DNA from 2 places in the Caballeronia sp. 11_S32 genome. Region 2 is predicted to be linked to the other one. Evidence: riboswitches for the same ligand, from Rfam matches in the RefSeq annotation. Region 2 holds a riboswitch; the other holds the start of a gene.
What was found. Region 2 has a riboswitch for glycine ahead of gcvT (glycine cleavage system aminomethyltransferase GcvT). Riboswitches for the same ligand answer to the same signal wherever they lie in the genome.
Positions count from the first base shown of each region.

Region 1: another riboswitch for glycine. It lies ahead of AC1Z32_RS37890 (D-amino acid dehydrogenase); the one in region 2 lies ahead of gcvT (glycine cleavage system aminomethyltransferase GcvT).

Region 1 is NZ_JBXOWH010000005.1:724,016-739,483, reverse strand. Features, by position in the region: gene betA (choline dehydrogenase) at 1-214, opposite strand, end outside; gene AC1Z32_RS37910 (purine-cytosine permease family protein) at 264-1,793, opposite strand; gene AC1Z32_RS37905 (aldehyde dehydrogenase family protein) at 1,840-3,348, opposite strand; gene speB (agmatinase) at 3,432-4,406, opposite strand; gene AC1Z32_RS37895 (LysR family transcriptional regulator) at 4,508-5,482, shown strand; glycine riboswitch at 5,549-5,642, shown strand; glycine riboswitch at 5,646-5,747, shown strand; gene AC1Z32_RS37890 (D-amino acid dehydrogenase) at 5,817-7,070, shown strand; gene AC1Z32_RS37885 (hypothetical protein) at 7,172-7,402, opposite strand; gene AC1Z32_RS37880 (hypothetical protein) at 7,413-8,414, opposite strand; gene AC1Z32_RS37875 (fatty acid--CoA ligase) at 8,797-10,440, shown strand; gene AC1Z32_RS37870 (MaoC family dehydratase) at 10,463-10,927, shown strand; gene AC1Z32_RS37865 (alpha/beta fold hydrolase) at 10,949-12,655, shown strand; gene AC1Z32_RS37860 (phasin family protein) at 12,726-13,127, shown strand; gene phaZ (poly(3-hydroxyalkanoate) depolymerase) at 13,164-14,006, shown strand; gene AC1Z32_RS37850 (winged helix-turn-helix domain-containing protein) at 14,035-15,468, opposite strand, start outside.
Region 2 is NZ_JBXOWH010000003.1:299,612-315,079, forward strand. Features, by position in the region: gene flgM (flagellar biosynthesis anti-sigma factor FlgM) at 37-360, shown strand; gene AC1Z32_RS13010 (flagella synthesis protein FlgN) at 463-897, shown strand; gene flhB (flagellar biosynthesis protein FlhB) at 1,110-2,318, shown strand; gene flhA (flagellar biosynthesis protein FlhA) at 2,315-4,420, shown strand; gene AC1Z32_RS13025 (DUF7946 domain-containing protein) at 4,421-5,251, opposite strand; gene AC1Z32_RS13030 (L-serine ammonia-lyase) at 5,410-6,798, opposite strand; gene AC1Z32_RS13035 (alginate lyase family protein) at 6,869-7,969, opposite strand; gene gcvP (aminomethyl-transferring glycine dehydrogenase) at 8,083-11,010, opposite strand; gene gcvH (glycine cleavage system protein GcvH) at 11,075-11,455, opposite strand; gene gcvT (glycine cleavage system aminomethyltransferase GcvT) at 11,519-12,643, opposite strand; glycine riboswitch at 12,760-12,892, opposite strand; glycine riboswitch at 12,904-13,014, opposite strand; gene AC1Z32_RS13055 (oxidoreductase) at 13,304-14,347, opposite strand; gene AC1Z32_RS13060 (UvrD-helicase domain-containing protein) at 14,489-15,468, shown strand, end outside.

The DNA.
Region 1 (15,468 bases), on a different contig from region 2:
GAGGTTCCGGCGCGGTTTCGTACTTCCAGTTGTACTTCTTCGTGTTCATCGGCATCGAGAAGGCGCTCGGCATCTGAATGATGATGCTGCGATCGCTGCCGCCATACTCCAGCACCAGCACGCGCACTGAGGGGTCTTCGGTGAGCCGGTTGGCCAGCACGCATCCGGCCGAACCCGCGCCGACGATGATGTAATCGTATTGATCGGTGGACATATCGTTTCCTGATCTCTTGCTGTTTCGCATTCGTGGATGACGCGCCGGGTTAGAAGCGCTTGTCGCCTGTCGTGTACTGGGGCAGCGTCCTTTCGATGTGGTCGATCACCGCCTCTTCCTTTCGCATGTCGAGCGAGCGTGCGAGCACGAAGTACGCGATGCCCGAGACGAGCAGCCCGACCAGCCATGCGAGATCGACACTGCCGATTGCCCGTGCGAGCGGACCGACATAGACCGCGTCCTGACCATCGAAGATGCAGAAGAAGGGGATCATCGCCGCGAAGCCGATCGCATAGGAAATCAGGCCGCGCCCGCCCCACGCGCCGTACACGCTGTCGTGCGGCATGAAGAAGTGCGGGATCGCATAGCGGCCCTTGCGGACGAAGAAATAGTCGGTGAGGTTGACCGCCGTCCACGGCACGAGGAAGTACAGCATCACGACGAGATAGATGTTCAGCACCGACAAACCCTTGCCCGACGTGTAGATGCTCAACGCCACGCCGAGCTGCAGGCACACGACGAAGAGCACCGCGATGATGCGTGTCCTGGCCGTCGGACGGATCTTCCTGAACGAATCGACCCCGGTGATGGCCGTCAGCTTCGCGCTATAGATGTTCATCGCGATGACAGGCAGGAACGCGAGAATCGTGACGCCGACGACCACGCTGCCGAGTCCCGGCGCGAGATCGCTGCCGACCTGGTTGAGCGCGACGAGCACATCGCTCGCATGCAGGTGATCCGCGAGCCAGCCGCCGACGGCGATCATCCACGCGCCCGACAGCGACGCGCCCACGAACACCGCCGCGATCAGCTTGCTGCCCGAGGTGTTCTTCGGCAGATAGCGCGAGTAGTCGGACACATAGGGCGCGTAGGCGATGTTGTAGCTCGCGGCCGCCGCGAACTGGGCGATGAATCCCGTCCAGTTGAAGCCGAGCGGTGCCGGCGCGCTTGCACCCGCGGCCAGGGCCGGCGCCGGGACGTCATGAACCCAGTGCATCAGGACCGCGAGAGTCACGAGCCCGTACAGCGGCAGCGACAGATAAAGCGCCCACTTGAAGCTGCGGTGCATCCAGTCGTGGCCGAGCACGGCAAGAATCGACGCGGGCACGGTGACCGCGAGCGCGATCCTGAACGGATCCCAGCCGAACAGCGTCTTGAGGCCCTGCATCATCAACACGAGATTGACGATGTTGAAGCCCGCGAAGACGAACAACGTCGCGAACAGCACCAGAATCACGCCGCGATAGCCGAACTGCGCGCGCGACTGGATCATCTGCGGCAAGCCGAGATGCGGACCCTGCGAGCCGTGAAACGCCATGAACAGCGTCCCGAACATGATGCCGAGCGTGCCGGCGACCGTCGTCCACCACGACGTGAGACCGACGCTCGGTCCGACGAAGCCGATCGTCATCGTGAAGAAGGTGAAGTTGCCGAGGAACCAGAAAGGTCCCTGACGGGACAGCCGGTCCGTTCGCTCGTGCTCGGGAATGAAGTCGATCGAATGACCTTCTATCGCCCCGTGCTCGCTCGTCGCCGCCGAATTCGCGCTTGCGTGCGCGGCGCTTTCATATGATTTCATCGCGTACCTCGATCAGTAAGCTGATGCCGTAAGAGGGGAGGGGCGCTCAGTGCAGCGTGATCCAGACGGCTTTCGTCTCCGTCAGGTGGTCGAGCTGCTCCATCCCGAGGTCCTTGCCGAAGCCCGATTCCTTGAATCCGCCGAACGGCATCGCCGGGTCGATCGTGCTGTGCGCGTTCACGTAGACGCTGCCCGCGCGCAGTTGCGGCACGAGCGTGTGGATGCGATTCACATCGTTCGAGTAGATGGCCGCGGCGAGACCGTAGGGCGAGTCGTTCGCGAGCTGCACGGCTTCGTTGAGGTCGTCGAAGGGCGATGTCACGAGCACGGGTCCGAAGATCTCTTCGCGGACGATCTTCATCGAGTTGCGGCAATGCGCGAAGATCGCGGGCTCGACGAAGTAACCGGCTTCTTCGCGCCTGCGTCCGCCGTAGACGAGCTCCGCGCCTTCGCGCCGTCCCGTATCGATATACGCGCTCACGCGTTCCTTCTGCAGCGCCGATACCAGCGGGCCGATGAAGCAGTCGGGATCGAGGCCCGGCGCGATCTTCAGCGTGCGCGTGTAGTCGATGAGCGCGGCGAGAAAGCGGTCGTGGATCTTGCGCTGCGCATACACGCGCGTGCCGGCGTCGCACACCTGCCCGGAGTTGAAGAACATGCCGTTCGCGACGGCGCGCGCGGCGGCGTCGATGTCCGCATCGTCGAGCACGAGCACCGGCGATTTGCCGCCCAGCTCCAGCGTCACGCGGCGGATATCGTGCACGGCCGCCTGTCCCACGTTGCGGCCTACGTCGGTCGAGCCGGTGAAGGTGAGCTTGTCGATGCCGGGATGACGCGCGAGCGCCGCGCCGATCACGGCGCCGCGTCCCGTCACGACATTGACGACGCCTTCCGGAATGCCGGCCTCCTGCACGAGCTCGGCAAAGCGCAGCGTCGACAGCGACGTGAGTTCGGCCGGCTTGATGACCGCCGTGCAGCCCACGGCGAGCGCGGCCGCGAGCTTCCACGCCATCGTCTGCAGCGGAAAATTCCACGGCACGATGATGCCGACCACGCCGACCGGCTCCTTGCGCGTATAGGCGACATAGTCACCCGGAAGCGAAGGCTCGACGGTGCGCCCGTGCAGCTTCGAGGCCCAGCCGGCGAAGTAGCGGAACGTGTCGATGGTGCCCTGCACGTCGACATCGCGAGCCTGCGCGGCGGACTTGCCCATGTCGATCGATTCGATTTCCGCGAGCTCGGTCGCGTTGGCTTCGATCAGATCCGCGAGCCGATGCAGCATGCGCTCCCGTTCCAGCGGCTTGAGCTTGCGCCACGGGCCGCCGTCGAACTGCTTGCGCGCCGCGCGGACCGCACGGTCGAGATCGTCGGCGGTGGCGAGCGGAAGCTGCGTGATGACGCCGGTGGTCGACGGCTCGATCACATCGAGTGTCTCTCCCGCGCCGCCCGTCACCCACTCGCCGCCGATGAACATTTTCTGCGGCTTCTTCAAAAAGCGCGCGGTGGCCTCCTGAATGCCGAATCGCCCGAGGTAATCGCGAACAATGGTATCCAACGTCGTCTCCTGATTTATCCGGGGCTTCGTGATGTCGAGCCCCGTGAATGTCGATGTGAACCGTCCGGTTGCAGGCGCGCTTTTCAGCGCTTCGCCTTGCTGCGCTCGTGAAAGATGAAGCCGATGGAATTCATCAGCAGTTGAGCGGCGAGAATCGGCGTGACGCCGGCGGGGTCGTAGGCGGGCGCGACTTCGACGAGGTCCATTCCTACGATGTTTCCGCGGCTGCGCCGGGCGAGCGCCTGGATGATCTCGAGCACCTCGTAGTACTGGAAGCCGCCGTGGCTCGGCGTGCCCGTGCCGGGCGCGATGGAGGGGTCGAAACCGTCGATGTCGATGGTTATATAGTAGGCCGCGCCTTCGGGAATCCGCGCGAGAACGCCTTCCGTTCCGAGCCGGCGCACGTCGCGCACCGACAGGATCTCCGAGCCGGCACGGCGCGCCGCGTCATAGTCGTCACGGTTCGACGACGACACGTTGCGAATGCCGAGCTGCGTCATGCCGACGATATGCGCCATCTCGGATGCGCGCCGCAGCGGATTGCCGTGCCCGTAGCGCACGCCGTGACGCTCGTCCACGAAGTCCAGATGCGCGTCGAAGTGGATGATATGGATCGGTCCTTTTCCTTCGAACGCCTTGATTACCGGCGCGTGAATCGAATGGTCGCCGCCCAGCGTGATGGGCATCGCGCCGCACGCGAGAATCTTGCGCACGGCAAGCTCGATGTTCGCGTTGCTGCTCGCCATGTCGGTATGCACGATGTCGGCATCGCCCACGTCGACCATGCGCAACTGGTCGCGGCTCAGATACAGCACGTCGTCTTCGTGGTCGTAGGCGCCCGCATGGCCGAACGAAAACAGCGTCGACGCCTCGCGAATGCTGCGCGGCCCGAAGCGCGCGCCGGAGCGCCATTGCGTGCCCATGTCGTTCGGCGCGCCGAGGATCGCCACATCGGCGTCGATCCGGTTCCAGTCGAGGCACACCGGCGACTTCGCGAACGTGCAATGGCCGACGAACGGCAGGTTGAGTCGCCCGGATTCATAGCTGTTGCCCTGCATCTGCATCTCCTGTTCTGTCTGGGTGGACCGCAGGTTGAGCCTGCGCGTTGTTTTGAGAGACTATGGACAGGAGCGGCGGGCATGAAAATCACGAGTATCGGATGTTCATATCGGAATTTCCGAAGCAACGGCGCATGGAGGCGCGAACGATGACCCAGTTGCAGGACGTGGACCTCAAGCTGTTGCGGGTTTTCATGGCCGTGGTGCGATGCGGCGGCTTTTCCGCTGCGCAGGCGAGCCTGAACGTCAGCCAGTCGACGATCAGCGAGCAGATGACCACGCTCGAAACCCGGCTCGGGCTCAAGCTGTGCGAACGCGGGCGCAGCGGCTTCCGGCTGACCGAGCATGGCATCGCGACCTACGAAGCGGCGCAGCGGCTGCAGATCGCCGTGGAGGCGTTCTGCATGGATACCGACGCGCTCAAGAAGCACATTTCGGGAAAGCTCTACCTCGGGACCATCGACAACACGGTTTCCGACAAGACATCGCCGCTGCCGAATGCGCTGCAGAAGTTCGTGTCGCGGGGACACGATGTGCATGTGGACGTCTATGTGGGCTCGCCCGCCGAGCTGGAAGAGCGCGTGCTGGACGGCCGGCTCCATGTGGCGATCGGCCATTTTCCGATTCACGTGCCGGGCCTGAGCTACGACGAGCTTTATGTCGAACCGGACGGCCTCTATTGCGGCAAGGGCAATCCGCTCTATGGGCGCGCGTTCGATGCCGACGTGTCCTCGGAGATGATCGCCGAGAGCCGGATCGTCGCGCGGGGCTATTTCCAGCAGCACGATCTGCGCATGTTGAGCGCGAGCAAGGCGGCGGCCACCGTCGACAATGTCGAGGCGCAGGCGATCCTCATCCTGTCGGGCACGTATGTGGGATTTCTGCCCAATCACTACGCGCTGCGCTGGGTCGAGAGCGGCGACATGCGCCGGATCTGCGCGGAGCGCTATGGCGGCATCTGGCCGTTCTGCGCGATCACGCGGCGGGGCGCGGCCATGCCATCGATCCTGAAGGTATTCATGGCCGATCTGCAGGCGTGCCACGAGGCGTTGCGGCCGGCCTCGGCCGGGTCCTGACGCGCGGACTTCTCGCAAATAGCACTTGCGCGCGTTAATTCGTAACGTTATTGTGCGGATGTTCTCAAATGCAGCGCGGGAGAGACTGTCATCAGACGATGACGGCGCCGACGGAGCAACCGCCCCGGAAACTCTCAGGCCCAAGGACCGCGCCGCAGGAACGATCTGGAGAGAGGCGCGCTGCGCCCACCGAAGGGGATTTCCGGTCAGGGCGCCACACAAGGGCGGCCAGGCAGGATCGAAACTCTCAGGTACATGGACAGATGGGGCAGGAGCCGGACATGACGCATATCGCGTCGAGCCGGCACATGCTCAACACAATCTGGACCATGTCATGTCAAGAATCGCCATCATCGGCGCCGGGATCACCGGCGTCACGACCGCTTACGCCCTCGCTCGCCGCGGCTTCGACGTCACCGTTTTCGAACGTCATCGCTATGCGGCGATGGAAACGTCCTTTGCCAACGGCGGCCAGCTATCCGTCAGCAACGCGGAAGTCTGGAATCACACGGCCACCGTCGTGAAGGGACTGCGCTGGATGCTCACGCGCGATGCGCCCTTGCTCCTGAATCCGTCGCCTTCCTGGCACAAGTATTCATGGATGGGCGAGTTCCTCCGACAGATCGGGAACTACCGCGCAAACACCATCGAGACCGTGCGCCTGGCACTTGCGGCGCGCAACCATCTGTACGCGATCGCCGAGCGCGAGCATATCGACTTCGATCTGGAGCGCCGCGGCATTCTGCATGTCTATCGAAGCCAAAAGGACTACGATTCGGCCGCGAAGGTCAACGAGCTCCTGCGAGAAGGCGGACTCGACCGGCATGCGGTCGAAGCGGGCGAAATCAGCCGGATCGAGCCGGCATTGCGCGGCGAGTTTTACGGCGGCTTCTTCACGCCTTCGGATGCGACCGGCGACATCCACAAGTTCACGCGCGGGCTTGCGCAAGCGTGCGTGAAGCACGGGGTCGAGTTCAGCTACGACACGGAGATCGCATCGATCGACCAGACGCGCGATGGACGCTTCCATATCCGGACGCATGACGGCGACGGTGCGCCCGAAAGCGCGTTCGATCGCATCGTCGTGTGCGCCGGCGTGAGAAGCCGCGAGTTCGCGCGGATGCTCGGCGACCATGTGAACGTATATCCGGTGAAGGGCTATTCGATCACGGTATGCCTGGATGACGAGAAGAGCCGGCAGGCGGCCCCGTGGGTGAGCCTGCTCGACGACAAGGCGAAGATCGTGACGAGCCGCCTCGGGGCAGACCGGTTTCGCGTGGCCGGGACAGCGGAGATCAACGGGTTCAATCGCGATATCAGGGCCGATCGCATCGCGCCGCTCGTCGCGTGGACGCGTGAACTGTTCCCGGAGATGTCGACGGCGCGCGTGATTCCGTGGGCCGGCCTGCGTCCGATGTTGCCGAGCATGCTGCCGCGCGTCGGGCAGGGCAAGCGGGCCGGCGTCTACTACAACACGGGACACGGGCATCTCGGGTGGACGTTGTCGGCAGCGACGGCGGAGTCGATCGCGGATGCCATTTTGTTGGACTCGTCACAGTGCGCTGCGGGGTTGGCTCGCGCCGCATGAGGTGAAGCACGCGCGGTCTCGTGCAAGCGGGCCGCGCGTAATCGCCGCAGCGGCGGCAATGGCGGTGCTGGAAATTCAGCCTTCGATTCGAGCGACGGTTACTAAGAAGCCAAGTCGATGAGCGAATCGATCAATTCCTCGCCGCCCTCGATGTCTTCATTACCAACGAAACGACACACTTCCATATGACCGTCGTCGAATACATCGATTTCGATGCGCTGACCAACAACCGTCACTGAGACGAGGATGCTTTCCGGTCTATGGCGGCTGAGCGCATAGGCGACCCTCGCAGAATCGAGTTTTTGCAACAAGGTGAACAAGGGATGAGACATTGTCCGTTTCCTATTTTTTGAAGCGGTTATCGTTCAGGAGCTTGAGCGCCTTTCGTGCATCCTTGACGCCGTCGCGTGCGTCGGTCTGAATATCGTTATATGTCGAATCGAGATATTGACTCGGAAATTCGCGTAGCACAGAGCCTTTACATTCTATTGAAATGATGTCGCAAGCATACATGTCGCCGCGATGGGTTCCAGCGACATCGAACGCTTCGCTGTCGATACTGTCCGACTGATACTCGAACGGCTGCGCGTCGCCAGGCAACGAACCGCCGTCGCTACCGTCGGTATTACCGAATTTTCTGAGCGTGGCATCGCCTCCGCTGTCGTCGTCCGAACCCGCGCCGCCGAGCGCGGTTCCGGCGACCGCTTCCGTAGCGCCGAACCAATCGAAACCGCCAGTAATCGCCCCGCTGCTGCTGCCACCAAATATGCTGTTACCGTTGGCGAGCCTGTTATTTAGCACCATCTCCGCCGCATACCGAGAGGCAGCAAACGGACCTGTGAATCGGCCCGCTGGCGCACTCGCTCCGCCGGTACTCGCGGCGAAGGAAACGCCGCCACTATAGCGCGGCCAGTGCTGCGGTGCGTAGTGTTTGAAAACCCGCTGTCCACCGAGCCATGCGCGATCAATCGCGGGGACGATACGGCCATCACGCACGGCACGGCGCAGCAAGTGCGTGATGTCGTCGCCATCGAGCGGCATGTTCCAGCTCGACGCCCGCAGGGTATCGCGTATGAAGTCTGCGTAATACCTGAAGTCGGAGGACGCAGCGGTTCCGCGTCGGTCGATGTCAACGCTGAACAAGCGCTGAAAATCCTCCCTGTCCTGCTCGATTTGCTTCTGCCGGCCTTTCCTTTTCTCTTCTCGCTCTTCGAAAGACCGCGACGACCAGAAGCTGCCTTCCGTTTTCACTTCGCCGGCAGGCATCAAAGCGCATTGCCAGTCCCATCGCGACAGCGGCACGTATAGCGCGTTGTATGAATGCCCCCATTCGGGAAACGACATGTCACCTCCAGAATCTGAACAGAATTGCTCATCCTAATAGAGGGCAGTCGTTCGCTGATTGACGTGTCTCAAAACTGGACGCGATGCATATTCAACCGTCGAGAGCATGCACGGCTCACGCTTCCGTCAACGGACGGCGTTGCTCGAGCCGGTCTGTGCGGTGATGCCCCGCTTCGACCTCGTTTCGCCACCGTATCCGCAAGCGCTCGCCCTTCAAGGTCGCGGGCATAACCCATCACCGCCGCTCCCCCGCTCCCCCATTCAGGGGATAGTCCGCGCGCGCGTTCGCCCCGAAGATTCGCATACCGGGAGGACGCCACACGAACAAAAAAATTGATCCACGTCCCTCCCGCGGTTCATATCAGGATTAAAGGAGATTCCCATGCGGGACGACGTGAAGGCCGCCGAGCCTTCGGCCTACGCCTATCCATTGCTCATCAAGCAACTGCTGCACACGCCATTTACCCAGGCGCTCGATCAGGAGATCGTGTACCGCGGAACGATGCGGATGACTTACGCCACGCTGCGCGAGCGCATCGCGCGGCTCGCCAATGGCCTCGCAGGGCTCGGCGCGCAGCACGGCAGCACCGTCGCGGTGATGGACTGGGACAGTCACCGCTACCTCGAATGCTATTTCGCGGTTCCGATGATGGGCGCCATCCTGCAGACGGTCAACGTGCGTCTTTCGCACGACGAGATCGCTTACACGATCAATCACGCCGGCGCGGAGATACTGTTCGTCCACACCGATTTTCTGCCGGTCATCGAGGCCATTCGAGACCAGCTCGAAACGGTGCGAACCTTCGTCTGGATCGACGAAGCCGGCAGCGAAGTCTGCGCGCATTCGATTCCGTTCGCCACCGAATACGAAGCAATGCTCGCCGCGAGTCCGGACCATTGCGATTTTCCGGACTTCGACGAAAACACCCGCGCGACCACGTTCTACACCACGGGCACGACGGGACTGCCCAAGGGTGTCTATTTCTCGCATCGCCAGCTCGTTCTGCACACGATCACGCTGATGGCGGCCCTGTCGAGCCCCGAGTCCGGGCAGCGCTTCCATCGCGGCGATGTCTATATGCCGCTCACGCCGATGTTCCATGTGCACGCATGGGGCATGCCCTACATCGCCACGGCAATGGGCGTGAAGCAGGTCTATCCGGGCCGTTACGCGCCCGATCGTCTCGTCCGGCTCCTGCGCGACGAACGCGTGACGTTCTCACATTGCGTCGGCACGATCCTGCACATGCTGCTGAGCTGCGCGGAATCGAAGAGCGTCGACTTCAGCAAATGGAAGGTCGTCATCGGAGGCGGGGCGCTGACGCACGGCCTCGCGCGCGCCGCGCTCGATCGCGGCATCGATGTCTTCACCGGCTACGGCATGTCGGAAACCTGTCCGGTGCTGAGCCTCGCGCAACTGAAGCCCGGCTCCGAAGCGCTCGACACGGATGAGCAGGTGCGCCTGCGCTGCAAGACCGGCTTGCCGATTCCGCTCGTCGACCTGCGCATCGTCGACGGGGAGATGAAGGACGTCGCCCACGACGGCAAGGCATACGGCGAAGTCGTCGCGCGCGCGCCCTGGCTCACGCAGGGCTACTGGAACAATCCTGAAGCCTCCGCCGACCTGTGGAGCGGCGGCTATCTGCACACCCAGGACATCGCCAATATCGACTCGACGGGCAATCTCCAGATCACCGACCGCATCAAGGACGTGATCAAGTCCGGCGGCGAATGGGTCTCGTCGCTCGAAATCGAAAGCCTCATTTCGATGCATCCGGGCGTGGCCGAAGTCGCCGTCATCGGCATCAGCGACGAGAAGTGGGGCGAGCGGCCGGTCGCGCTGGTGGTGCTCAAGGCCGACGCCGGCATCGGCGAGGACGACATCAAACGCCACGTGCTCACATTCAGCGAGTCCGGGCGCATCTCGAAGTACGCCGTGCCGCAAATCGTCAAGTTCGTCGATGCGCTCGAAAAAACGAGCGTCGGCAAGATGAACAAGAAGTGGCTGCGCGCGCAGTTCGCCTGACCGCTCACGAGGAGACAACACGATGAGCATCAAGGAATACAGCATCGCGACGATCGAAACCTTCGTCGGCTGCGAACTGGGGGTGTCGGACTGGGTCGTCGTCGACCAGGCGCGCATCGACGCGTTCGCGCAATGCACGGGCGATACGCAATGGATCCACGTCGACGTCGAGCGTGCGACGCGCGAAAGCCCCTTCGGCGGAACCATCGCGCATGGCTATCTGACGCTTTCGCTGCTCGCCGCGCTCGCGATCGAGATCGGTGTCATCCCGGGCGATGCATCCGCCGGGCTCAACTACGGGCTCGACAAGGTGCGCTTCATGACGCCCGTGAAAGCCGGCGCGCGCGTGCGCAACCGCGTGACGCTGCTGACGGCGGAGAGAAAGGGCGGCGGCCGGGTCATCGTCAAGACGATGAACGAGTTGCAGATCGAGGGCGAGGACAAGCCGGCGCTGATCGCCGAGACGCTCGCCATGCTGGTCGCATGAACGGATGTGAGGAACGGGAAAATGGCGGTAAGCACTGAAAACCTGTCGCGAGGCGAACAGCCCGACGACGTCGCGGCCTCCGCCGCGGAAGGCATGTTGGGCCCGAACCCATTCGTGGGACTGCGTCCTTGCGACGTGTTCGCGACGGCGCAGCAGATCGGCGCGCAGGCATTGCGGCAACCGGCGCTCGTCGTGGAGCAGGAAGCGAAGCTGGTCCGGAATCTGATCGCCGCGCTGGGCGGAAGCGCGGAAAGTAATCCGCCGCAGGGCGACAAGCGGTTCGGCGATGCCGCGTGGCGCGAGAATTCCCTCTATCGCGTGACGCTGCAAGGCTATCTCGCATGGCGCGACGCGCTTTCCGGGTTCGTCGACCGCTGTGCGCTGGATGCGAAAAACAAGGAGCGCGCCCAGTTCGTGATGTCGCTTTTCACGGACGCGCTTTCGCCGACCAACACGCTGCTCGGCAATCCGGCGGCGCTCAAGAAGATCGTCGATTCGGGCGGCGCGAGTTTGATCGGCGGCATGAAGAACATCATGACCGACATGCTGACGAATCAGGGCATGCCGGCTCAGGTCGACAAGACCGCGTTCGAGGTGGGAAAGAATCTCGGCACGTCGCGGGGCGCCGTGGTGTTTCGCAACGAAGTGCTCGAGCTGATCCAGTACACGCCGACGACCGGGCACGTCTATAGCCGTCCGCAACTGATCGTGCCGCCTCAGATCAACAAGTTCTATGTGTTCGATCTGTCGGAAGGCAAGAGCATCGTCGATTATCTGCTGAAGAGCGAGTTTCAGGTGTTCGTGGTGAGCTGGCGCAATCCCACCGTCGCGCAATCTCACTGGGATCTCGATACCTACGTCGGCGCATTGCTCGAAGCGATCGAGGCGGTGCGCGCCATCACGGGCAGCGACGATATCAATCTGCACGGCGCATGCTCCGGCGCGATGACCATTTCAGCCTTGCTCGGGCATCTTGCAAGCCGGGGCATCAAGTCGGTCAACGCGGCCACGCTGATGGTCGCCGTGCTGGACAGCACGGCGGATTCGCAACTCGGCCTTTTCGCGACGCCCGAAGCGGTTGCGGCGGCCAAGCAGGGCAGCATGGTCCGGGGCGTACTGGCGGGCGAGGAAATGGGCCGTGTGTTCGCATGGATGCGGCCCAACGATCTGGTCTGGAACTACTGGGTCAACAACTACCTGCTGGGCAAGACGCCGCCCGCGTTCGACATCCTGTACTGGAACAACGACACGACGCGCCTGCCCGCGAAGCTGCATGGCCAGCTTCTCGACATCTTCACGGATAACCTGTTTTCGAAGCCGGGCGCGTTGAGCGTGCTGGGCACGCCTGTCGACCTGACGGACGTGACCTGCGACAAGTATGTCGTGGCCGGCATCACCGATCACATCACGCCGTGGAAGGGCGTCTACGATTCGGCGCGGCTCTTCGGCGGCGACACGCGCTTCGTCTTGAGTTCGAGCGGCCACATTCAGAGCCTCATCAATCCGCCGGGCAATCCAAAGGCGAAGTTCTATCTCAACCGCGAGCTACCCGCGAACGCCGACGCCTGGCTCGCCGGCGCGCAAGCCGAGAACGACTCGTGGTGGAACAACTGGCGCGACTGGCTGGCTGCGCGTTCGGGCGAACGGCGTGCCGCGCCGTCGAAGCCCGGCAACCGGCGGTATGCGCCGCTGGCGGCAGCGCCCGGAACCTACGTGCTGGAAGCCTGATGCACGAATGACGCGCCGTATCGCGGCCGATATTCAATCGATCCGATTTTCTCTCAAAGGAGCAACGCTCATGGAAACGACTCGTCCGAAGAGCCTCATCGCCGATTACCTCGGCTTCATCACGCAGCTCAGGCTGCCCCGCCTCGACGTGAACGCGATGCTCGAATCGCGCCGCAAGGATATCGAAGCGCTCGCGGCCGCCAACACGACTGCGCTGGCGGGCCTTCAGTCGCTCGGCCAGAAGCAGGTGGAGATCGTCAACGCGCGAATCATGCGTGTCCAGTCGATGATCGCGCGACAGAAGGACCCGGAGGAATCCAAGGTTCAAGAGAACGCGCGCACGATGCTGTCGGACGTCCGCGAACTTGCCGATACAGCGTATCGCGCGCAGGCCGACAGCATCGCCGTGATCTCGAAGCGCGTCGCGGAAAACGTCGAGGAGTGGAAGGCGCTTCTGCAGTCCCGAAAGTAACGCATGGCGACCCGGCGTGTCGCGAGGAGAGGTGTGATGAACGAAACGAAACAAAGCCCCGAATCCGTCAGCAGCATGCAAACACAACTGGTCGATCTGGATGGGCAGATCGTGCGCGTTGGCGTGCGGCACGGCAGCGATGCTTCTCCGCCGCTTCTCATCTTCAACGGCATCGGCGCGAATCTGGAACTCGTCGAGCCGTTCGTCGATGCGCTGCAGGACGTGGGCGTGATCATCTTCGATATTCCCGGCGTCGGCGGTTCGCCCGCACCGCTCGCGCCGTATCGGTTCTCGACGCTCTCCGTTCTCGCCGACAAGCTCCTGCGGCGGCTCGGGCATGACGGACCTGTCGACGTGCTCGGGGTGTCGTGGGGTGGCGCGCTCGCGCAGCAGTTCGCGCGGCAGAATCCCGAGCGCTGCCGCAGACTGATCCTCGCGGCGACTTCGCCGGGTGTCCTCATGGTGCCCGCCCGACTATCGGTGCTGTCGAAGCTGATCGGTCCGCGCCGTTATACCGATCCGGCTTATCTGCAACGTGTCGGCCCCGACATTTATGGGGGCGCGTATCGCCGCGATCCGGCGTTGCTCGAAGCTCACAGCCGCCATATCCAGCCGCCGCGCGGGCGGGGTTACCTGTATCAGCTGCTGGCCGCATGGGGATGGACCAGTCTGCACTGGCTCTGCACATTGCGTCAGCCGACGCTCGTCATGCACGGCAACGATGATCCCATCGTGCCGCTGTCGAACGCGAAGATGCTCGCGGCGCGCATCCGCGATGCGTCGCTCCATGTCATCGACGACGGCCATCTGTTTCTCATCACGCGAGCGCAGGAAGTCGCGCCCGTCGTGCGCGCGTTTCTTCGTCGCAAAGGGGATTGAGCAGCGCCGTGGCGCGCGTCGTTCGGCGCTAGCCAGACCGCACGAGCCCGAGCGCCTGCGCGCGCGCGACGGCATGCGCGCGCTTGTCGACCGACAGCTTCACGAAGATGCTCTTCACATGCGATTTCACCGTTTCCGGCGCGATGCCTAAATCGCGCGCGATCTCCTTGTTCGAAAGCCCCTGCGCGATCAACTCGACGATGCCGCGTTCCCTCGCGCTCAACGGCTCGCGTTCGGCTTCGCGCGGCGGTTTGCTGTCGGCTTGATAAAGCGCGCGCCAGCCATCGAGCAGCCGATCGATGTAATTGACCACGTCGCGCGTTTGGCTGGTGGCGCGCATGTCGTCGCGAATGGCCTGCAGCAGGGGCCCGATCGACGGTCCCTGGTCGAGGATGGACTGATAGATGCCCGTGGTCGCTGCGATCTTCACGACCTCCCTGAAGGCATCGACGGCATCGCGGGTTCTGCCCGCTCCCGCGCACGCGAGCGCGAGCACGGTGCGCAAGCGCAGGGAGAGGTAGTCGTTGTGACGCTGCTCGGCCCTGTCGCGTGCGGCGCTCAGCCATTCGATCGCTTCGTCGTTCTGGTTGCGCGCCATCGCGACACATGCCTTGGCGAGCGCGCGGTAGTTTTCGATTTCCGCCGAGACGGGCGGGGAGAATTGCGTATCGCGCGCGGCGAGATCATCGAGCTGGGAGGCGCACGCCGATGCTTCCGTGAGCCTTCCTTCGCGGATATGCAGCCGCGTGCGTTCGACGAGCGCGCCCGCGATCATGCGCGGCCAGCCTCGCCGGTGAGCGAGCGCCTGAGCGTGCTCGAGCAGCGCATACGCGTGCGCGGCATTCCCGCGCGCGACGGCGATGCGAATGAGCACGCGATACGCGATCAGGGCGCTATCCAGTATGACCGCCAGATCGATGACCGGCATCATGTCGATGAGGATGGCTTCGGCATCGTCGAAACGGCCCTGCTCGTAGCGGATCTGCGCAACCATCGGCGCGCACAACGCGGCGGAGATGGACTGCGGGCCCAGATAGCGTTCGGCCAGAGACATCGACTTCGTGAAGTACTGCTCGGCGAGATCGAAATGCATCTGCTGCATTTCCGCGTGTCCGAGCAGGCACAGCCGATACACCGACGAGAACACGTTGCGCTTGTCGTCCTCGATCGAATCGGGAATCCAGGGCGTCGCGTAGAGCGCTTCGAGACGGCCCGCCTTCCAGTGCCCGAAGCGCACGACATTGGAGAGGACATTGGTGGTCCAGGCATCGGACGATGGCCGCTCGAGACAGCTCTGCGCCATCGCGAGCGCGCGCTGCGGATCGTCCTGCACGGCGCACACCACCGCGCGGATCGCCGCGCATTCCCAGCGGATGCGTTCGGCCTCGGCGTCCGCGTGGCCGGGGGCGTCGTGCTCGAGCGCATCGACCATGGCGAGCGCATCGTAAAAGCGCAGAGCCAG
Region 2 (15,468 bases):
CCGATAAAGGACTCAACACGTTCGGGAATGGACATCGTGAAGATCGAATCGAATAGCAACACCACGCTGGCAGGCCTTCAAGACAACCTGCAACGCGCGTCGCAAAGCGACGCCAAGGGTGCCGCGAGCACCGTGCAATCAGGCGCGAGCCCGGCGCAGAATTCGACGGTGAGCCTGTCGCCGCTGTCGAGCGACCTGCGCGCATCGAACGGCTCTGACATCGATACGGCGAAAGTCGAATCGATCAAGGCCGCGATCCGCGACGGCAGCCTGAAGATGGATACGAGCAAGATCGCCGACGGCATTCTGAGCACTGCCCGCGACCTGCTGCAAACGAGAACCCCGCCGACCGGCGGCTGAACGCAGTGAACCGGCTGCGCCTGCAGGAAGCAGGCGCGCGGCAGGCGGCGTTCATCGCACCGGGCGGCTTTTTGAAACCGCTTCTGCTTTATGAGCGATGCAATGAGAGACGCCCTGCTTGCCACCGTCACCGAAGAAGTCGCCGCTGTTCAGGCATTCGAATCCCTCCTCGTCGATGAGGAAAAAGCGCTGATCGCCGCGCAGCCGCTTCCGGCGCTGCCCGGGATCGTCGAGAACAAGACCGCGCTCACCGAACGCATCTCGGCGCTCGAAAAAGCGCGCGACGAACAGTTGAACGCGCTCGGATTCCCCGGCGGATTCGTCGGCATGGAAGCCGCCGTGGCCAGCGACGGCGCCCTCGCCGAGCAATGGGCGCTGCTCACCGCCGCCGCCCGCCGCGCGAAACAGGGCAACAACAACAACGGCGTGCTGATCAGAACGCGCATGGAATACAACCGCAAGGCGCTCGCCGCCTTGCAGGTCGCGCCGTCGAAGGCCGGGTTCTACGGCCCGGACGGCCGCGTGCCGGGCGCCTGATCGCCCCGACGCTTCATCGACAAAGCGGCGCGTACTTCTTGCGAGGCACGCGCCGCTTTCGTTTCCCGCGCTTTCATCTAGCGAATAACCCCCTTTTCACCGGCCTTATCCGTCGATGGCCGCTCGACGCCTTCCGCAATAATCGCTTTCATCAAAAAGCGGCTTCGCGCCGCTTGCATGTGGAAACGATGCAAGGAACGGAGTAAGGCCCGGTGGCAGAAGAAAGCGATCTCGAAAAAACCGAATCAGCCACTCCCAAGCGCCTGGAAAAGGCGCGGGAGGAAGGCCAGGTTGCGCGTTCACGCGAGCTCGCGTCTTTCGCGCTGCTCGCGGCGGGATTTTTCGGCGTGTGGGGTCTGTCGGGTCCGATCAGCCAGCATTTGCAGTCGATTTTGCGCGGCGCCTTCACCTTCGATCACGCGACCGTGCTCGACACGCGCCAGATGATGATCGGCGCGGCCAACGCGGGCAAGGAAGGATTGTTCGCGGTGCTGCCGGTGCTGGTGCTCACGGGATTCGCCGCGCTCGCCGCGCCGATGGCGCTGGGCGGCTGGCTCATCACGACCAAGCCGCTCGCGCCGAACTTCGGGCGGCTCAATCCGATCAGCGGCCTCGGCAAGATTTTCTCCGTGCAAGGGCCGGTTCAGCTCGGCATGTCGATGTTGAAAACGATCGTCGTCGGCGGCATGGCGGGATCGGCAATCTGGAGCCGCAAGGCCGAAGTGCTCGGCCTGCTGACGAAGCCGCTCGATCTGGCGCTCGCCGATGCGATGCACCTGATCTTCGTGTGCTGCGGCATGGCGATCGGCGGGCTGTTTCTCGTCGCGGCCGTCGATGTGCCGTATCAGCTCTACTCGCACGCAAAGAAGCTGCGCATGAGCAAGGAAGAAGTGAAGCGCGAGCACAAGGAAAGCGAAGGCGACCCGCACATCAAGGGCAAGATCCGCCAGCAGCAGCGTGCGGCCGCGCGTCGCCGGATGATGCAGGCGATTCCGACCGCCGATGTCATCGTCACGAACCCGACGCACTTCGCCGTCGCGCTCAAGTACACCGATGGTCAGATGCGCGCGCCGAAGGTCGTCGCGAAAGGCGTGAATCTGGTCGCGGCGCGCATCCGCGAACTCGGACGCGAGCACAACGTGCCGCTGCTCGAAGCGCCGCCGCTGGCGCGCGCGCTGTATCACAACGTCGAGATCGACCGCGAGATTCCGGGCGCGCTCTACGGCGCGGTCGCGCAGGTGCTGGCGTGGGTCTACCAGCTCAAGCGCTACAAGGAAGACGGCGGTATCGAGCCGGAAGAACCGTCCGATCTCGACGTCCCGAAAGAACTCGACAAAGGCGGCGTTTCCGACGCCGATGCCGACCAGGAAGCCGCGGAGGCCCTGGCTGGCGACAACACTGACAAGGGAGCCGCAGCATGAACGCGCGCGCTGGATTTTTCGCCAAACGGCCCGACGCGCTGGGCACGCAGAACTTGCGAGCCCTCGCCGGCCCGATCCTGATCTGCATGATCCTGGGCATGATGATCCTGCCCTTGCCGTCGTTCCTGCTCGACTTGCTGTTCACCTTCAACATCGCGCTGTCGGTGATGGTGCTGCTCGTCAGCATGTACACGCAAAAGCCGCTCGATTTCGCAGCGTTCCCGAGCGTGCTGCTGTTCTCGACGCTGCTGCGGCTTTCGCTGAACGTCGCGTCGACGCGTATCGTGCTGCTCGAAGGCCACACCGGCCCCGATGCCGCGGGTCAGGTGATCGAATCGTTCGGCCACTTTCTCGTCGGCGGGAATTTCGCGGTCGGTATCGTCGTGTTCGTGATTCTGATGATCATCAACTTCATGGTCATCACGAAGGGCGCGGGACGTATCGCGGAAGTGGGCGCGCGCTTCACGCTCGATGCGATGCCCGGCAAGCAGATGGCCATCGACGCCGATCTGAACGCCGGTCTTATCAACGAGGAAACCGCGAAGAAGCGCCGTCTGGGCGTCGCGCAGGAAGCCGAGTTCTACGGCTCGATGGACGGTGCGAGCAAGTTCGTGCGCGGCGATGCGATCGCGGGCTTGCTGATCATGGTGATCAACGTGGTGGGCGGGCTGATCGTCGGCATGCTCCAGCACGACATGGACTTCGCGCACGCGGCGACCAATTACACGCTGCTGACCATCGGCGACGGCCTCGTCGCGCAAATTCCGTCGCTCATCATCTCGACGGCGGCGGGCGTGATCGTGTCGCGGGTCGCGACCGAGGAAGACATCGGCACGCAACTGACCGGCCAGTTGTTTCAGAACCCGCGCGTGCTGATGATCACGGGCGTGATCATCGGCATCATGGGTTTGATTCCGGGCATGCCGCACTTCGCGTTCATCCTGCTCGGCGGCGGTCTCATCTACGCCGCGCGCACGATGAACAAGCGCGCCGAGGCAAAGAAGAAGAGCGCCGTCACCGATGTCACGCCGCTCGCGGCAAGCGCCGCAGCTGCGTCGGCGGAGAATGCGGAGGCGAGCTGGGAGGATGTGTCGCTCATCGATCCGCTCGGGCTGGAAGTGGGCTATCGCCTGATTCCGCTCGTCGACCGCAACAGCGACGGCGAGTTGCTCAAGCGCATCAAGGGCATCCGCAAGAAGTTCGCGCAGGAAATCGGCTTTTTGCCGCCGGTCATTCACATTCGCGACAATCTCGAACTGCGGCCGAATGGGTATCGCATTGCGCTGAAGGGCGTGGAAGTAGGCGTCGGCGAGGCGTTTCCGGGGCAGTGGCTCGCGATCAATCCGGGGCAGGTTTCGGCCGCGCTGCCCGGCAACCAGACGACTGACCCGGCGTTCGGCCTGCCCGCCGTGTGGATCGATACGAATCTGCGCGAACAGGCTCAGGTCTACGGCTACACCGTGGTCGATGCAAGCACGGTCGTTGCGACGCATTTGAACCATCTCGTCGTGACGCATGCGGCCGAGCTGCTCGGACGTCAGGAAGTGCAGGCGCTGCTGGAGCGAATCGGCAAGGACACGCCTTCGCTCACGGACGATCTCGTGCCGAAGGTGCTGTCGCTCACTACGCTGCAGAAGGTGCTGCAAAATCTGCTCGACGAAAGCGTGCCGATCCGCGATATGCGCACGATCCTCGACGCGCTGCAGGAACACGCACCGCGCATGTCCGATCCGCACGATCTCACGGCGGCGGTGCGTCTCGCGCTGGGTCGCGCGATCACGCAGCAGTGGTATCCGGGCACCGACGACTTGCAGGTGATGGGCCTCGATCCGACGCTGGAGCGTGTGCTGTCGCAGGCGTTGTCGACGGGCGCGAATCCGGGGCTGGAGCCTGGGCTCGCGCAGACGCTGATGAATTCGACGCAGAACGCGATCATGCGTCAGCAGAATCTGGGCTTGCCGCCGGTGTTGCTGGTGCAGCATTCGCTGCGGGCGATGCTGGCTCGCTTTCTCCGGAGAAGTCTGCCGCAGTTGAAGGTGCTGTCGTACGCGGAAGTGCCGGATACGCGGAATGTGAAGGTGGTGAATCTGATTGGGGCGTGATTACGCCCGCGCCGGTTCCGCGTCATGCTCCGATGAATCGGAGATATAGAGCCTGACGGCATTGCCTTCCATGTCCAGCTCCGCCTTCGCGAGAAAGCGGAGCGGATCGGCTGAAGCCATCGCCTGCACGTAACGGTTGTTCGGTCGATTGAAGAGCGGATCGATCACCAACGCGGGGATGCGTGCGGTGTCTCCATCCAGCGTGACTCTGCACGCGCCGGTTGACATGTCGAACTCCGAGATCACGCCGACGTATGGCGTGCTCTCGGATATCACGGTGTCCGCGCTCCCGAACGCGCGCTTGTGATCCGCGCTCAGGGTCAAGAAGCGGTCTCCCTCGGTATAGAGATCGATTCGACTGCACGAGCGCTCGATTGGGCTAAGCGCCTGGCGTGCCGCGGGATGCAAGGCGTCGGCGAGTTTGTCGAACATGCTTACCATCTTGTCCACGGTGTTCGTCAGCATCGCGAGACTATCTCGATTGTTCTGCAAAGACTTTTGTAGTGCTTCGTTCAAGTATTTCATTTGACCTTGCTCGCGTCGGGAGAATACATACTGAACCACGACAGCAAGAACGGCCCCGAACGCGCCAGACCACAGTTCCTTGCTAGTCGCCATGCTTTTCACCATTGCCAGAACTTCGAAGCACCGATGTTCTGCGACCGGAGAACAAACCACACGGACATCGAGCGCTTCGAGATGCGTGTTGAGTTCGCCCGTCAGCAAGGCATTGGAGCACAACGCGAAGATGCGTGCTAAGCCCTGAATGGACTGTCCAAGCTGATTCAGATCTATCTCATGCGATGCGGCATCGTTGCCTTCGTATCGCACGCTGATGGTGGAGAGACAGTGCCACTTCGCGATTTCGAAGACTTCAACCATTGCTTGTTCCCTTCGATGACTAATGTCGTCATCCTAAGCAATGGATTCGACGCCGGTAATCGGCCGAATGGACGTCTTGCGCCGCCCCTCGGCCCGATATAAGCGCCTCAACACTCCACAATATTCACCGCCAGCCCGCCACGCGAAGTCTCTTTATATTTGGTCTTCATATCCGCGCCGGTCTCCCTCATGGTCTTGATGACCGAATCGAGCGAAACATAGTGCGAACCATCGCCGCGCATCGCCATGCGCGCGGCGTTGACGGCCTTCACCGATCCCATCGCGTTGCGCTCGATGCACGGAATCTGCACCATCCCGCCGACCGGATCGCACGTCAGCCCGAGGTTATGCTCCATGCCGATCTCCGCGGCATTCTCGACTTGCGCGGGCGTCCCGCCGAGCACGGCGGCCAACGCGCCCGCCGCCATCGAACAGGCAACGCCCACCTCGCCCTGACATCCCACTTCCGCGCCGGAGATGGACGCATTCATCTTGTACAGAATGCCGATCGCCGCCGCAGTCAGCAGAAAATCGATCACGCCCTGCGTGTTCGATCCCGGCACGAACCGGTCGTAGTAATGCAGCACAGCCGGAATGATGCCCGCCGCGCCGTTGGTCGGCGCCGTCACGACTCGCCCGCCGATAGCGTTCTCTTCGTTCACGGCGATCGCATAGAGATTGATCCAGTCGATCATCGAAAGCGGATCGCGCAGCGCGTGCTCCGGCTTGCCCGCCAGCGCCTTGTATAACTGCGGCGCGCGGCGCTTGACCTGAAACGGCCCCGGCAAGTGCCCTTCCGCGTCCGGATTGTTGATGCCGCACCCACGCGCGACGCAGTCCTGCATCACATCCCAGATGTGCAAAAGCCCGGTGCGGATTTCATCCTCGCTGCGCCAGACGCGCTCGTTTTCCCACATCAGCTGCGCGATGGATTTGCCCGATTCCGCGCACATCTTCATCAGCTCGTCGCCGGTGTGGAACGGATACGGCAACTGCTCGTGCGCCGTCAGCACCGCCGTGTTCGCCGCGCCCGCCGTCACGACAAAGCCGCCGCCCACCGACAGATACGTCGCTTCGCGCAGCAACGCGCCGTTGGCATCGAACGCATACAGCTTCATGCCGTTCGGATGCTCCGGCAACGCCTGCCGATAGAACGCGATGTTCTCTTTGATCGTGAACGGAATATCGCGCGTGCCGAGCAGCGCGAGCGTCTTCGAGCTACGCACGGCCTCCAGGCGCGGAACGATGCTCGATGCATCGACGGTATCGGGCGCGTCGCCCATCAGGCCGAGCATCACGCCGCGGTCGGTGCCGTGGCCCTTGCCCGTCGCGCCGAGCGAGCCGTACAGCTCGCATTTCACCGATGCCGCCGAGTCCAGCAGCCCGTCGCGCTCGAGCCCTTGCGCGAACATCAATGCCGCGCGCATCGGTCCGACGGTGTGCGAGCTCGAAGGTCCGATGCCGATCTTGAAGAGGTCGAATACGCTGACTGCCATGATTGCTCCTGTCGACCCGAATCGGCACTTCAGCGCTTGCCCGGGTCTCGTACAAAGTTGCTCGTAAGAATCAACGCGCCGGCAGCGGCAGACACACCGCGAGCCACGCGGGCGGCGTCGGTGCGAGCCGCAAGGCGACCGGCGCGTAGCGGCCATCGAGACGGGCCGCAAGATGAAAGAGTTCCGCCGAGTTCTTCGGATCCCATTGACCCGAAAATCCCGGCAATCCGGCCTCGCGGCGCTTGGCGTCGAAAGGCACCGACGAGCGCACGAACTCATTATGCGTCTTCGTGCCGAGCGCGTACGGCGTGAGCCAGTTGAGCGCTTCGGCAAGGGTCGCGCCCGACTGGGCGCGCTCCGGCAGCCAGTTGCGGTTATGCCGTCGCGCGGCGAGCGCCGCCGTCACGAGCGGTTGAAGATCGTAGGTGACGTAGCGCAGCGCATCGCGTTCGGCGAAATCGACTGTTGATCCATCTGGCGCGATGTTGTCGCCGATATGCTCGACGAACAGCCGCTGCGCCGCGTTGATGAGCTTGCGGTCGTCGATGGTGAACGCGCCCATCGCCACCAGCTTCACGCGATGGCTCTGCCAGTTGTTCCGATAATTGCCCGTGAGCGGACGCGGTTGCTGGTCCATATCGGCGATATAGCCTTTCACCATCTTCGCGATGAACGCGTTCGCCGCATTGCGCGTCTTCACCGGCAAGGCGCTCGCCGTGAGGTCGTACGCGAGAATCAGCGATTCGAAGTTCGTCTCGTCGATGGGGTTGAAGCTCGGCTGGTAAGTGGTCGTCCACGCGAACAGGAAGCGGTCGACGAGCCGCAAATAGCGCTCGTCGCCTGTGGCTCGCCACGCGAGCGCCGCATCGCGCATCAGGCCGAGGTCTTTCTCCGCTTCGACGCTCTCGTCGTAAATGCCTTCGTGCGGCAGCGTGCCCTCGGTATGCAGCTTCGCGCGCGCCTTCGGCTGGTCGTTCACGTGTGATTGCACCATCTTCACCAGCGCTTTCACGCCGGGATCGGCGTTGGTGCGTTCGCTCGTCTGCATCGCGGGCGCGGCGCAGAAATTCATCGCCGCGTGAGCGCATGACATGCCGAACGCCAACAGCGCGGCCAGCGCCGTGCGCGTCCTGAAACGGCTCTTGTTCACCTCTCGCACCTTCCGCGCCATGCGAACTCCTTGATTGGCTTTGGTCCGGGGTGAGATGTTAGCCGGTCTGACGCGCGCCGCGATACCGCCCGACAATGCTTTACGCTTCCTTCATTGCCGGGCGGCGTGCTTCCTTATTCCGCGTAGTCGGAAATCGGCACGCACGAGCACATCAGGTTGCGATCGCCGTACGCGTTGTCCGCGCGGCCGACCGGCGACCAGTACTTGCGCGTCACGAGCGACTTCACCGGGTACGCCGCCGCTTCGCGCGTGTACTTGTGCGTCCACTCGTCCGAAGTGACGACGGCCGCCGTGTGCGGCGCGTTCTTCAGCACGTTGTCCTCGCGATCGGCGCGGCCTTCTTCCACCGCGCGGATTTCCTCGCGGATCGCGATCATCGCGTCGATGAAGCGGTCGAGCTCTTCCTTCGATTCCGATTCCGTCGGTTCGACCATCAGCGTGCCCGGCACGGGGAAGCTCATCGTCGGCGCGTGGAAGCCGTAGTCGATCAGGCGCTTCGCGACGTCGTCCACCGAGATGCCGCTCGATTCCTTGATCGGCCGCACGTCGAGAATGCACTCGTGCGCGACAAGCCCGCCCGGGCCGCTGTACAGCACCGGATAGTGCGGCGCGAGGCGCTTGGCGACATAGTTCGCCGCGAGAATCGCGCTTTCAGTGGCGGCGGTGAGGCCTTGCGCGCCCATCATCGCGATGTACATCCACGAGATCGGCAGGATCGCGGCCGAGCCGTACGGCGCCGACGACACTGCGCCGATGCCCGCTTCGTCGCGCTTGTAGCCGCTGGAGACCTGATTCGGCAGGAACTTCGCCAGATGCGCGCCGACCGCGACCGGACCAACGCCCGGTCCGCCGCCGCCGTGCGGAATGCAGAAGGTCTTGTGCAAGTTCAGATGCGAGACGTCGCCGCCGAACTGGCCGGGCGCGCAGAGACCGACCATCGCGTTCATGTTCGCGCCGTCGACATACACCTGGCCGCCGTGCGAATGCACGATGTCGCAGATTTCGCGGACATTGCGCTCGAACACACCGTGCGTGGACGGATACGTGATCATGATCGCCGCGAGGTTCGCCGAATGCTTTTCGGCCTTCGCCTTCAGGTCTTCGATATCGACGTTGCCGTTCGCATCGCACGCGACGACGACGACCTGCATGGCCGCCATCTGCGCCGACGCCGGATTCGTGCCGTGCGCGGACGCCGGAATCAGACACACATTGCGATGTCCTTCGCCGCGCGACTCGTGATACGCGTGAATGATGAGCAGGCCCGCGTACTCGCCCTGCGAACCGGCGTTCGGCTGCAAGGAAACCGCCGCGTAACCCGTGCACGCGACCAGCATCTGTTCGAGCTGATCGATCATCGTGCGATAGCCGAGTGTCTGCTCGGCGGGCGCAAACGGGTGAATCTGCGCGAACTCGGGCCACGTCACCGGCAGCATTTCAGAGGTCGCGTTGAGCTTCATCGTGCAGGAGCCGAGCGGGATCATCGTGCGGTCGAGCGCGAGGTCCTTGTCGGCGAGGCTGCGCAGATAGCGCAGCATTTCGTGCTCGGAGTGATGGCGGTTGAAGACCGGATGCGTCAGGTATTCGCTCGTGCGATGCAGTTCGGCCGGCAGCGAATCGGGCGCGGCCTGGTCGAGCGCGTCGATATCGAAGGTTTCGGTCTTGCCCGCCACTTCTGCGAACAGCGCGAAGAGCTTGAGCAGATCGTCGCGCGTGGTGGTTTCATCGAGCGATACGCCAACTTGCGTCGCGCTCACGTGGCGCAGGTTGATGTGCGCGGCGTGCGCGGCCTGATGCAGCGCGGTCGTGTTCGAGCCGCTGTCGATGGTGACCGTATCGAAGAACGTTTCGTTGGCGATCGTGTAGCCGAGCTTGCGCAGACCCGCCGCGAACACCGACGCGACGCGGTTCACACGCAATGCGATCGTCTTCAGGCCGCGCGGGCCGTGATAGACGGCGTACATGCTCGCCATGATCGCGAGCAGCGCCTGCGCCGTGCAGACGTTCGACGTCGCCTTTTCGCGGCGAATATGCTGTTCGCGCGTCTGCAGCGCGAGACGCAGCGCGGAATTGCCTTGCGCATCGACGGTCACGCCGACGAGACGACCCGGCATCTGGCGCTTGAATTCATCGCGCACGGCCATGTAAGCCGCGTGCGGGCCGCCGAAGCCGACCGGCACGCCAAAGCGCTGCGTATTGCCGATCGCGACATCCGCGCCCCATTCGCCCGGCGGCGTGATGAGCGTCAGTGCGAGCAGATCCGCCGCCGCGACGACATGGCCGCCCGCCGCGTGAATCGCTTCGGTCAGGGCGCGATAGTCGAGCACGTCGCCTTGCGCGCCGGGATATTGCAGCAGCACGCCGAACGCGTTCGCGCTCGCGGCATCCGCGGCCGGGCCGACCTTCACCTCGATGCCCGCCGGCTTCGCGCGCGTCTTCACCACTTCGATGGTCTGCGGCAGCACGTCATCCGCGACGTAGAAGACGTTCGACTTCGGCTTGCCGACACGTTGCAGCAGCGTCATTGCTTCAGCGGCGGCAGTGGCTTCGTCGAGCAGCGACGCGTTCGCCATCGCGAGGCCCGTCAGGTCCATCACCATCTGCTGGAAGTTCAGGAGCGCTTCGAGGCGCCCTTGCGAAATCTCCGGCTGATACGGCGTGTATGCCGTGTACCACGCCGGATTTTCCAGCACGTTGCGCAGGATCACGGCCGGCGTGTGCGTGCCGTAGTAACCCTGGCCGATATAAGTCCGAAACACCAGGTTCTCGTCCGCGAGCTTGCGCAGCGACGCGAGCGCTTCCGCCTCGCTCTTCGGCTGCGTGAACGCGCCGAGCGGCAGCGTTTCCTTGCGGCGGATCGATTCAGGAATCACCGCGTCGATGAAGGCCGCGCGCGATGCGAAGCCGAGCGCGTCGAGCATCGCGCGCTGGTCTGCTTCGTCGGGGCCGATGTGCCGCTCGGCGAATGCATCGTGGCATTCGAGCGCGGCGAGTGACAGGGAGGTGCGGTTCATCAGGCGATCCGGGTGTTCGAGCTTCATGTGAATTCCTGCGAATGGCGGCACCTTCGTTGCGGGAAGGAACCGCCTTCGTCGATTGAGAGAGTTATTCGCCGATCGACTTGCCGTAGCCTTCGGCGTCGAGCAGCTTGTCGAGAGAGGCGTCGCCTGCCGGCTTGATCTTGAAGAGCCAGCTTTCGTACGGCGCGCCGTTCACCTGATCGGGCGTCGCGGTGAGCGAGTCGTTCGCGGCGACGATCTCGCCCGACACCGGCGCGTAGATATCGGATGCGGCCTTCACCGATTCGATCACGGCGATCGCATCGCCCGCCGCGACGGTCTTGCCCGCCGCCGGCAGCTCGACGAACACGATGTCACCGAGCGCTTCCTGCGCGTGATCGGTGATGCCGACGGTCAGCGTGCCGTCGGATTCGGTGCGGACCCATTCGTGCGATTCGGTGTATTTCAGATCGGCCGGGATGCTCATTGGATGCTCCTTGCGTGGTTCTTTCGTGAGGTTCTTGATAGGAGGGAACGGGCGCGACGGCGCTTATGAAAGTTCGACGAGAACCTTGCCGTTGCGCACGAACGGAAGTTTTACCACGCGCGCGGGGAGTTGCTTGTCGCGGATGACGACCTGCACCGTGTCCCCGACGGCAACAGCGGTCGGGACGCGTGCGAACGCGATCGATTCCTGCATCGACGGCGAAAACGTGCCGCTCGTGATTTCGCCCTCGCCGTGCGGCGTGACGACTTTCTGATGCGCGCGCAGCACGCCGCCCGCCTTGCCGTTTTCCTTGATGAGCACGAGTCCGACGAAATTCGCCTTCGAGCCGTGCGCCTCGAGTGCCGAGCGTCCGACGAAATCGCGCGGCGCTTTCAGATCGACGGTCCATGCGAGGCCGGCGTCGAGCGGCGAGACCTTCTCGTCCATGTCCTGGCCGTAGAGGTTCATGCCGGCTTCGAGGCGCAGCGTGTCGCGCGCGCCGAGGCCCGCGGGCTTCACGCCCACGGCGGCGAGCGCGTTCCACAGCGCTTCCACGTGCGTCGCCGGAACGACGATCTCGAAGCCGTCCTCGCCCGTGTAGCCCGTGCGGGCGAGCATCAGCTCGCCGAATTGCGTCGACGGAAAAACGACCGCATTGAACGGCTTGATGTCCTGCGTTTGCGCACGCGTATCCGGCAGCACTTGCCAGGCTTTTTCGCGCGCATTCGGGCCTTGCACGGCGATGATCGCGAGATCGCGGCGCGGCGTGATGGACAGATTGAATTCGCCTTCGGCATTCAATTGCCCGAACCACGCGATGTCCTTCTCCGCCGTGCCCGCATTCACGACGACGCGAAAGCTCGTCTCGGAGAAGTAGTAAACGATGAGATCGTCGATGACGCCGCCGTCGCCGTTGAGCAGGCACGAGTAGAGCGCCTTGCCCGGCGTCGTGAGCTTGTCGACGTTATTGGCGATTGCGTACTTGAAGAATTCGCGGACGGCTTCGCCCTCGAAATCGACCACGCGCATGTGCGAAACGTCGAACATGCCGGCATCCGTGCGCACGGCGCGGTGCTCGTCGATCTGCGAACCGTAGTTGACGGGCATGTCCCAGCCGCCGAAGTCGACCATGCGCGCGTTGAGCGCGAGGTGAGCGGCGTGCAAGGGCGTGTGTTGAAGAGAAGTCATCGGGGCCTCGGTTCGCGAAACAAAAAAGGCCACGCAGCGCGCTTTTGCCTGCCGAATGCGCCTGCGCTCGCTGCCGTTGCAGCGCGCAAGGTGCATACCGGCTGGCGGTTGCGATGCGTGACCCCTCTGTCCTCGGTACCTGAGAGATTGCGCGAACCGTGCACGGTCGTGCCGCGGTTCATCGCGCGCCCCTTCGGTGGGCAACTGGCTCGTTCGACGAAGCCGCTGCCGCTCTCCAGAGTGCGAGGAAATTGCTTTCCTCGACGCCGTCGGTCCTTTTGCCTGAGAGTTTGCGGGTATGCCCCTTCGGCGGCGCGGCGTCCGCTGTCGTGCTGACAAGCGGCGGCCACGCGCTCTCCCGACGCGTGCGGCAGAATTTACGCGACCGAATTGGGGTTGTCAAACGGATTCGGACCGCAGCGATTGACTGTCCGATCGATCCGTATCGGCTTAGCCGAACGGGCCCGCGCGGCGAAGAATCGAACCGCTTTGTTTCAAATACGGGGAAATTTGCCGCAATCGCGCGCGTATGCTGGACGATTCGTCATCTTTTCCCCAGACCGCATGCCGGCCACCCTCACCATCGATGGCGTCACGTAGTTGGGCGAAAGCGTGTCGGTGCACGGTGGACGCTCCGGAAGCATCCACCGGCGATAGACGTCACTGGCGCGCGAACGGCACGCGCCGCCCTTCGGCGTCGCTCTGAATGGCCAGCTCGATGATCGTCATCGTATCGACCGCGTCCTGCGGCGAGACCGGAAATGGCTTCCTATCCTGAATCGCCGCCGCCAGCGCCCGATAAAACTCGATATATGCGCCGTCCTTCGTGGCGAATTCGTGACGCAGATCGAGGTCGCCATCGACTTCGCGCAGCACGCCCGGCGGGTTCTTCGCGAACTCCGGATTGCCCGGCCGCATGCCCGAACGCAGCTGATCTTCCTGAGTATCGAGCCCGTTCTTCACATAACTGCCGCGCGTGCCATGAATCGCGAAGCGCGGCGGTTCCAGCGCGGCGAGCGCGCTCGCGTGCAGGATCACTTCCTTGTCGCCGTAGCCGAGCACGAGATGCACGTAGTCCGGCGCGTGCGCGTGATCGCGGTGCGCCTTCACGAACGCCGTCACCGTCTGCGGCGCGCCGAAGAGCGTCAGCGCCTGATCGATCAGATGCGGCCCCAGATCGAACAGCAGCCCGCCGCCGCGCTCCGCCTCCTCGCGCCAGCGCTGCGGCACTTTCGGGCGGAAGCGGTCGAAATGCGATTCGTAATGCGTGATGCGCCCGAGCCGCCCGCTTTCGACGAGCGCGCGCACCGTCATGAAATCGCCGTCCCAGCGGCGATTGTGGAACGGCGCGAAGATCAGGCCTTTCTGCTGCGCGAGATCGGCGAGCGTGCGGGCGTCGCGCGCGGAGAGCGTCACCGGCTTGTCGACGACCACGTGCTTTCCCGCCGACAACGCCCGATGCGCGAGATCGAAGTGCGTGTCGTTCGGCGTCGCGATGACGACGCATTCGAGACCGTCGACGGCGAGCAGCGCGTCGAAATCCGCGACAATCTGCGCGTTCGGATAATCGGCCTGCGCGCGCTCGGCCTGGCTCGTCGCGATAGCCGTCACTTCGGCGCGGCCGCAGTGCTCTATGACCGGCGCGTGAAACGTCGCGCCGGCGAGTCCGTACCCCATTACGCCGACTTTCAGTGCTGTGTTCATGCGGGCATCGTCCTGTCGTGAATTCGGTCGGATATTGTGGCACGAACGAGGGCCGGAACCGCGCCGGTTCTATCGTGTTAACATCGCGCTCTCCTCCATGCGCCGGTCCGCCGCGCGCGCCAGATATCCAAGCCCAATACGATGTCCGCAGGTCTCAACGCCGCGCAAAGCGAAGCCGTGCGCTATCTCGACGGTCCCTGTCTCGTGCTCGCCGGCGCGGGCAGCGGCAAGACGCGCGTGATCACGCAGAAGATCGCGCATCTGATCGAAGGACGCGGCTTCGAGCCGAAGCACATCGCCGCGCTCACCTTCACGAACAAGGCCGCGCTCGAAATGCGCGAGCGCACCGGGAAACTGCTCGAAGGCAAGACGCTCACGACGCCCGGCAAGGAAGGCCGCAAGATTCCCGTCAATCAGTTGACGATCTGCACATTCCATTCGCTCGGCGTGCAGATCATGCGGCAGGAAGCGGAGCACGTCGGACTGAAGCCGCAGTTCTCCATCATGGATTCGGACGACTGCTTCGGCATGGTTCAGGAGCAGCTCGGCACGACCGACAAGGGTTTGATCCGCAAGATCCAGTCGATCATTTCGCTGTGGAAGAACGCGATGGTGTCGCCCGATCAGGCCTCCGTGCTCGCGAGCAACGAGGACGAGCATCAGGCGGCGATCGTCTATCGCAGCTATGCGGCCACGCTGCACGCGTATCAGGCGCTCGATTTCGACGATCTGATCCTGCGCCCCGCGCAGCTTTTCGCGGAGAACGAGCAGATTCGCGAGAAGTGGCAGAACCGCCTGCGTTATCTGCTGATCGACGAATATCAGGACACGAACGCGTGCCAGTACGAACTGGTGAAGCTGCTGGCCGGCCCGCGCGCGGCGTTCACCGCCGTGGGCGATGACGATCAGGCGATCTACGGCTGGCGCGGCGCGACCATCGAAAACCTCGCGCAGCTCGGCAAGGATTTCCCGAAGCTGCACGTCATCAAGCTGGAGCAGAACTATCGCTCGACGGTGCGGATTCTGACGGCGGCGAACAACGTCATCGCGAACAATCCGAAGCTGTTCGAGAAAAAGCTGTGGTCCGAGCACGGCATGGGCGACACGATCACCGTCACCGG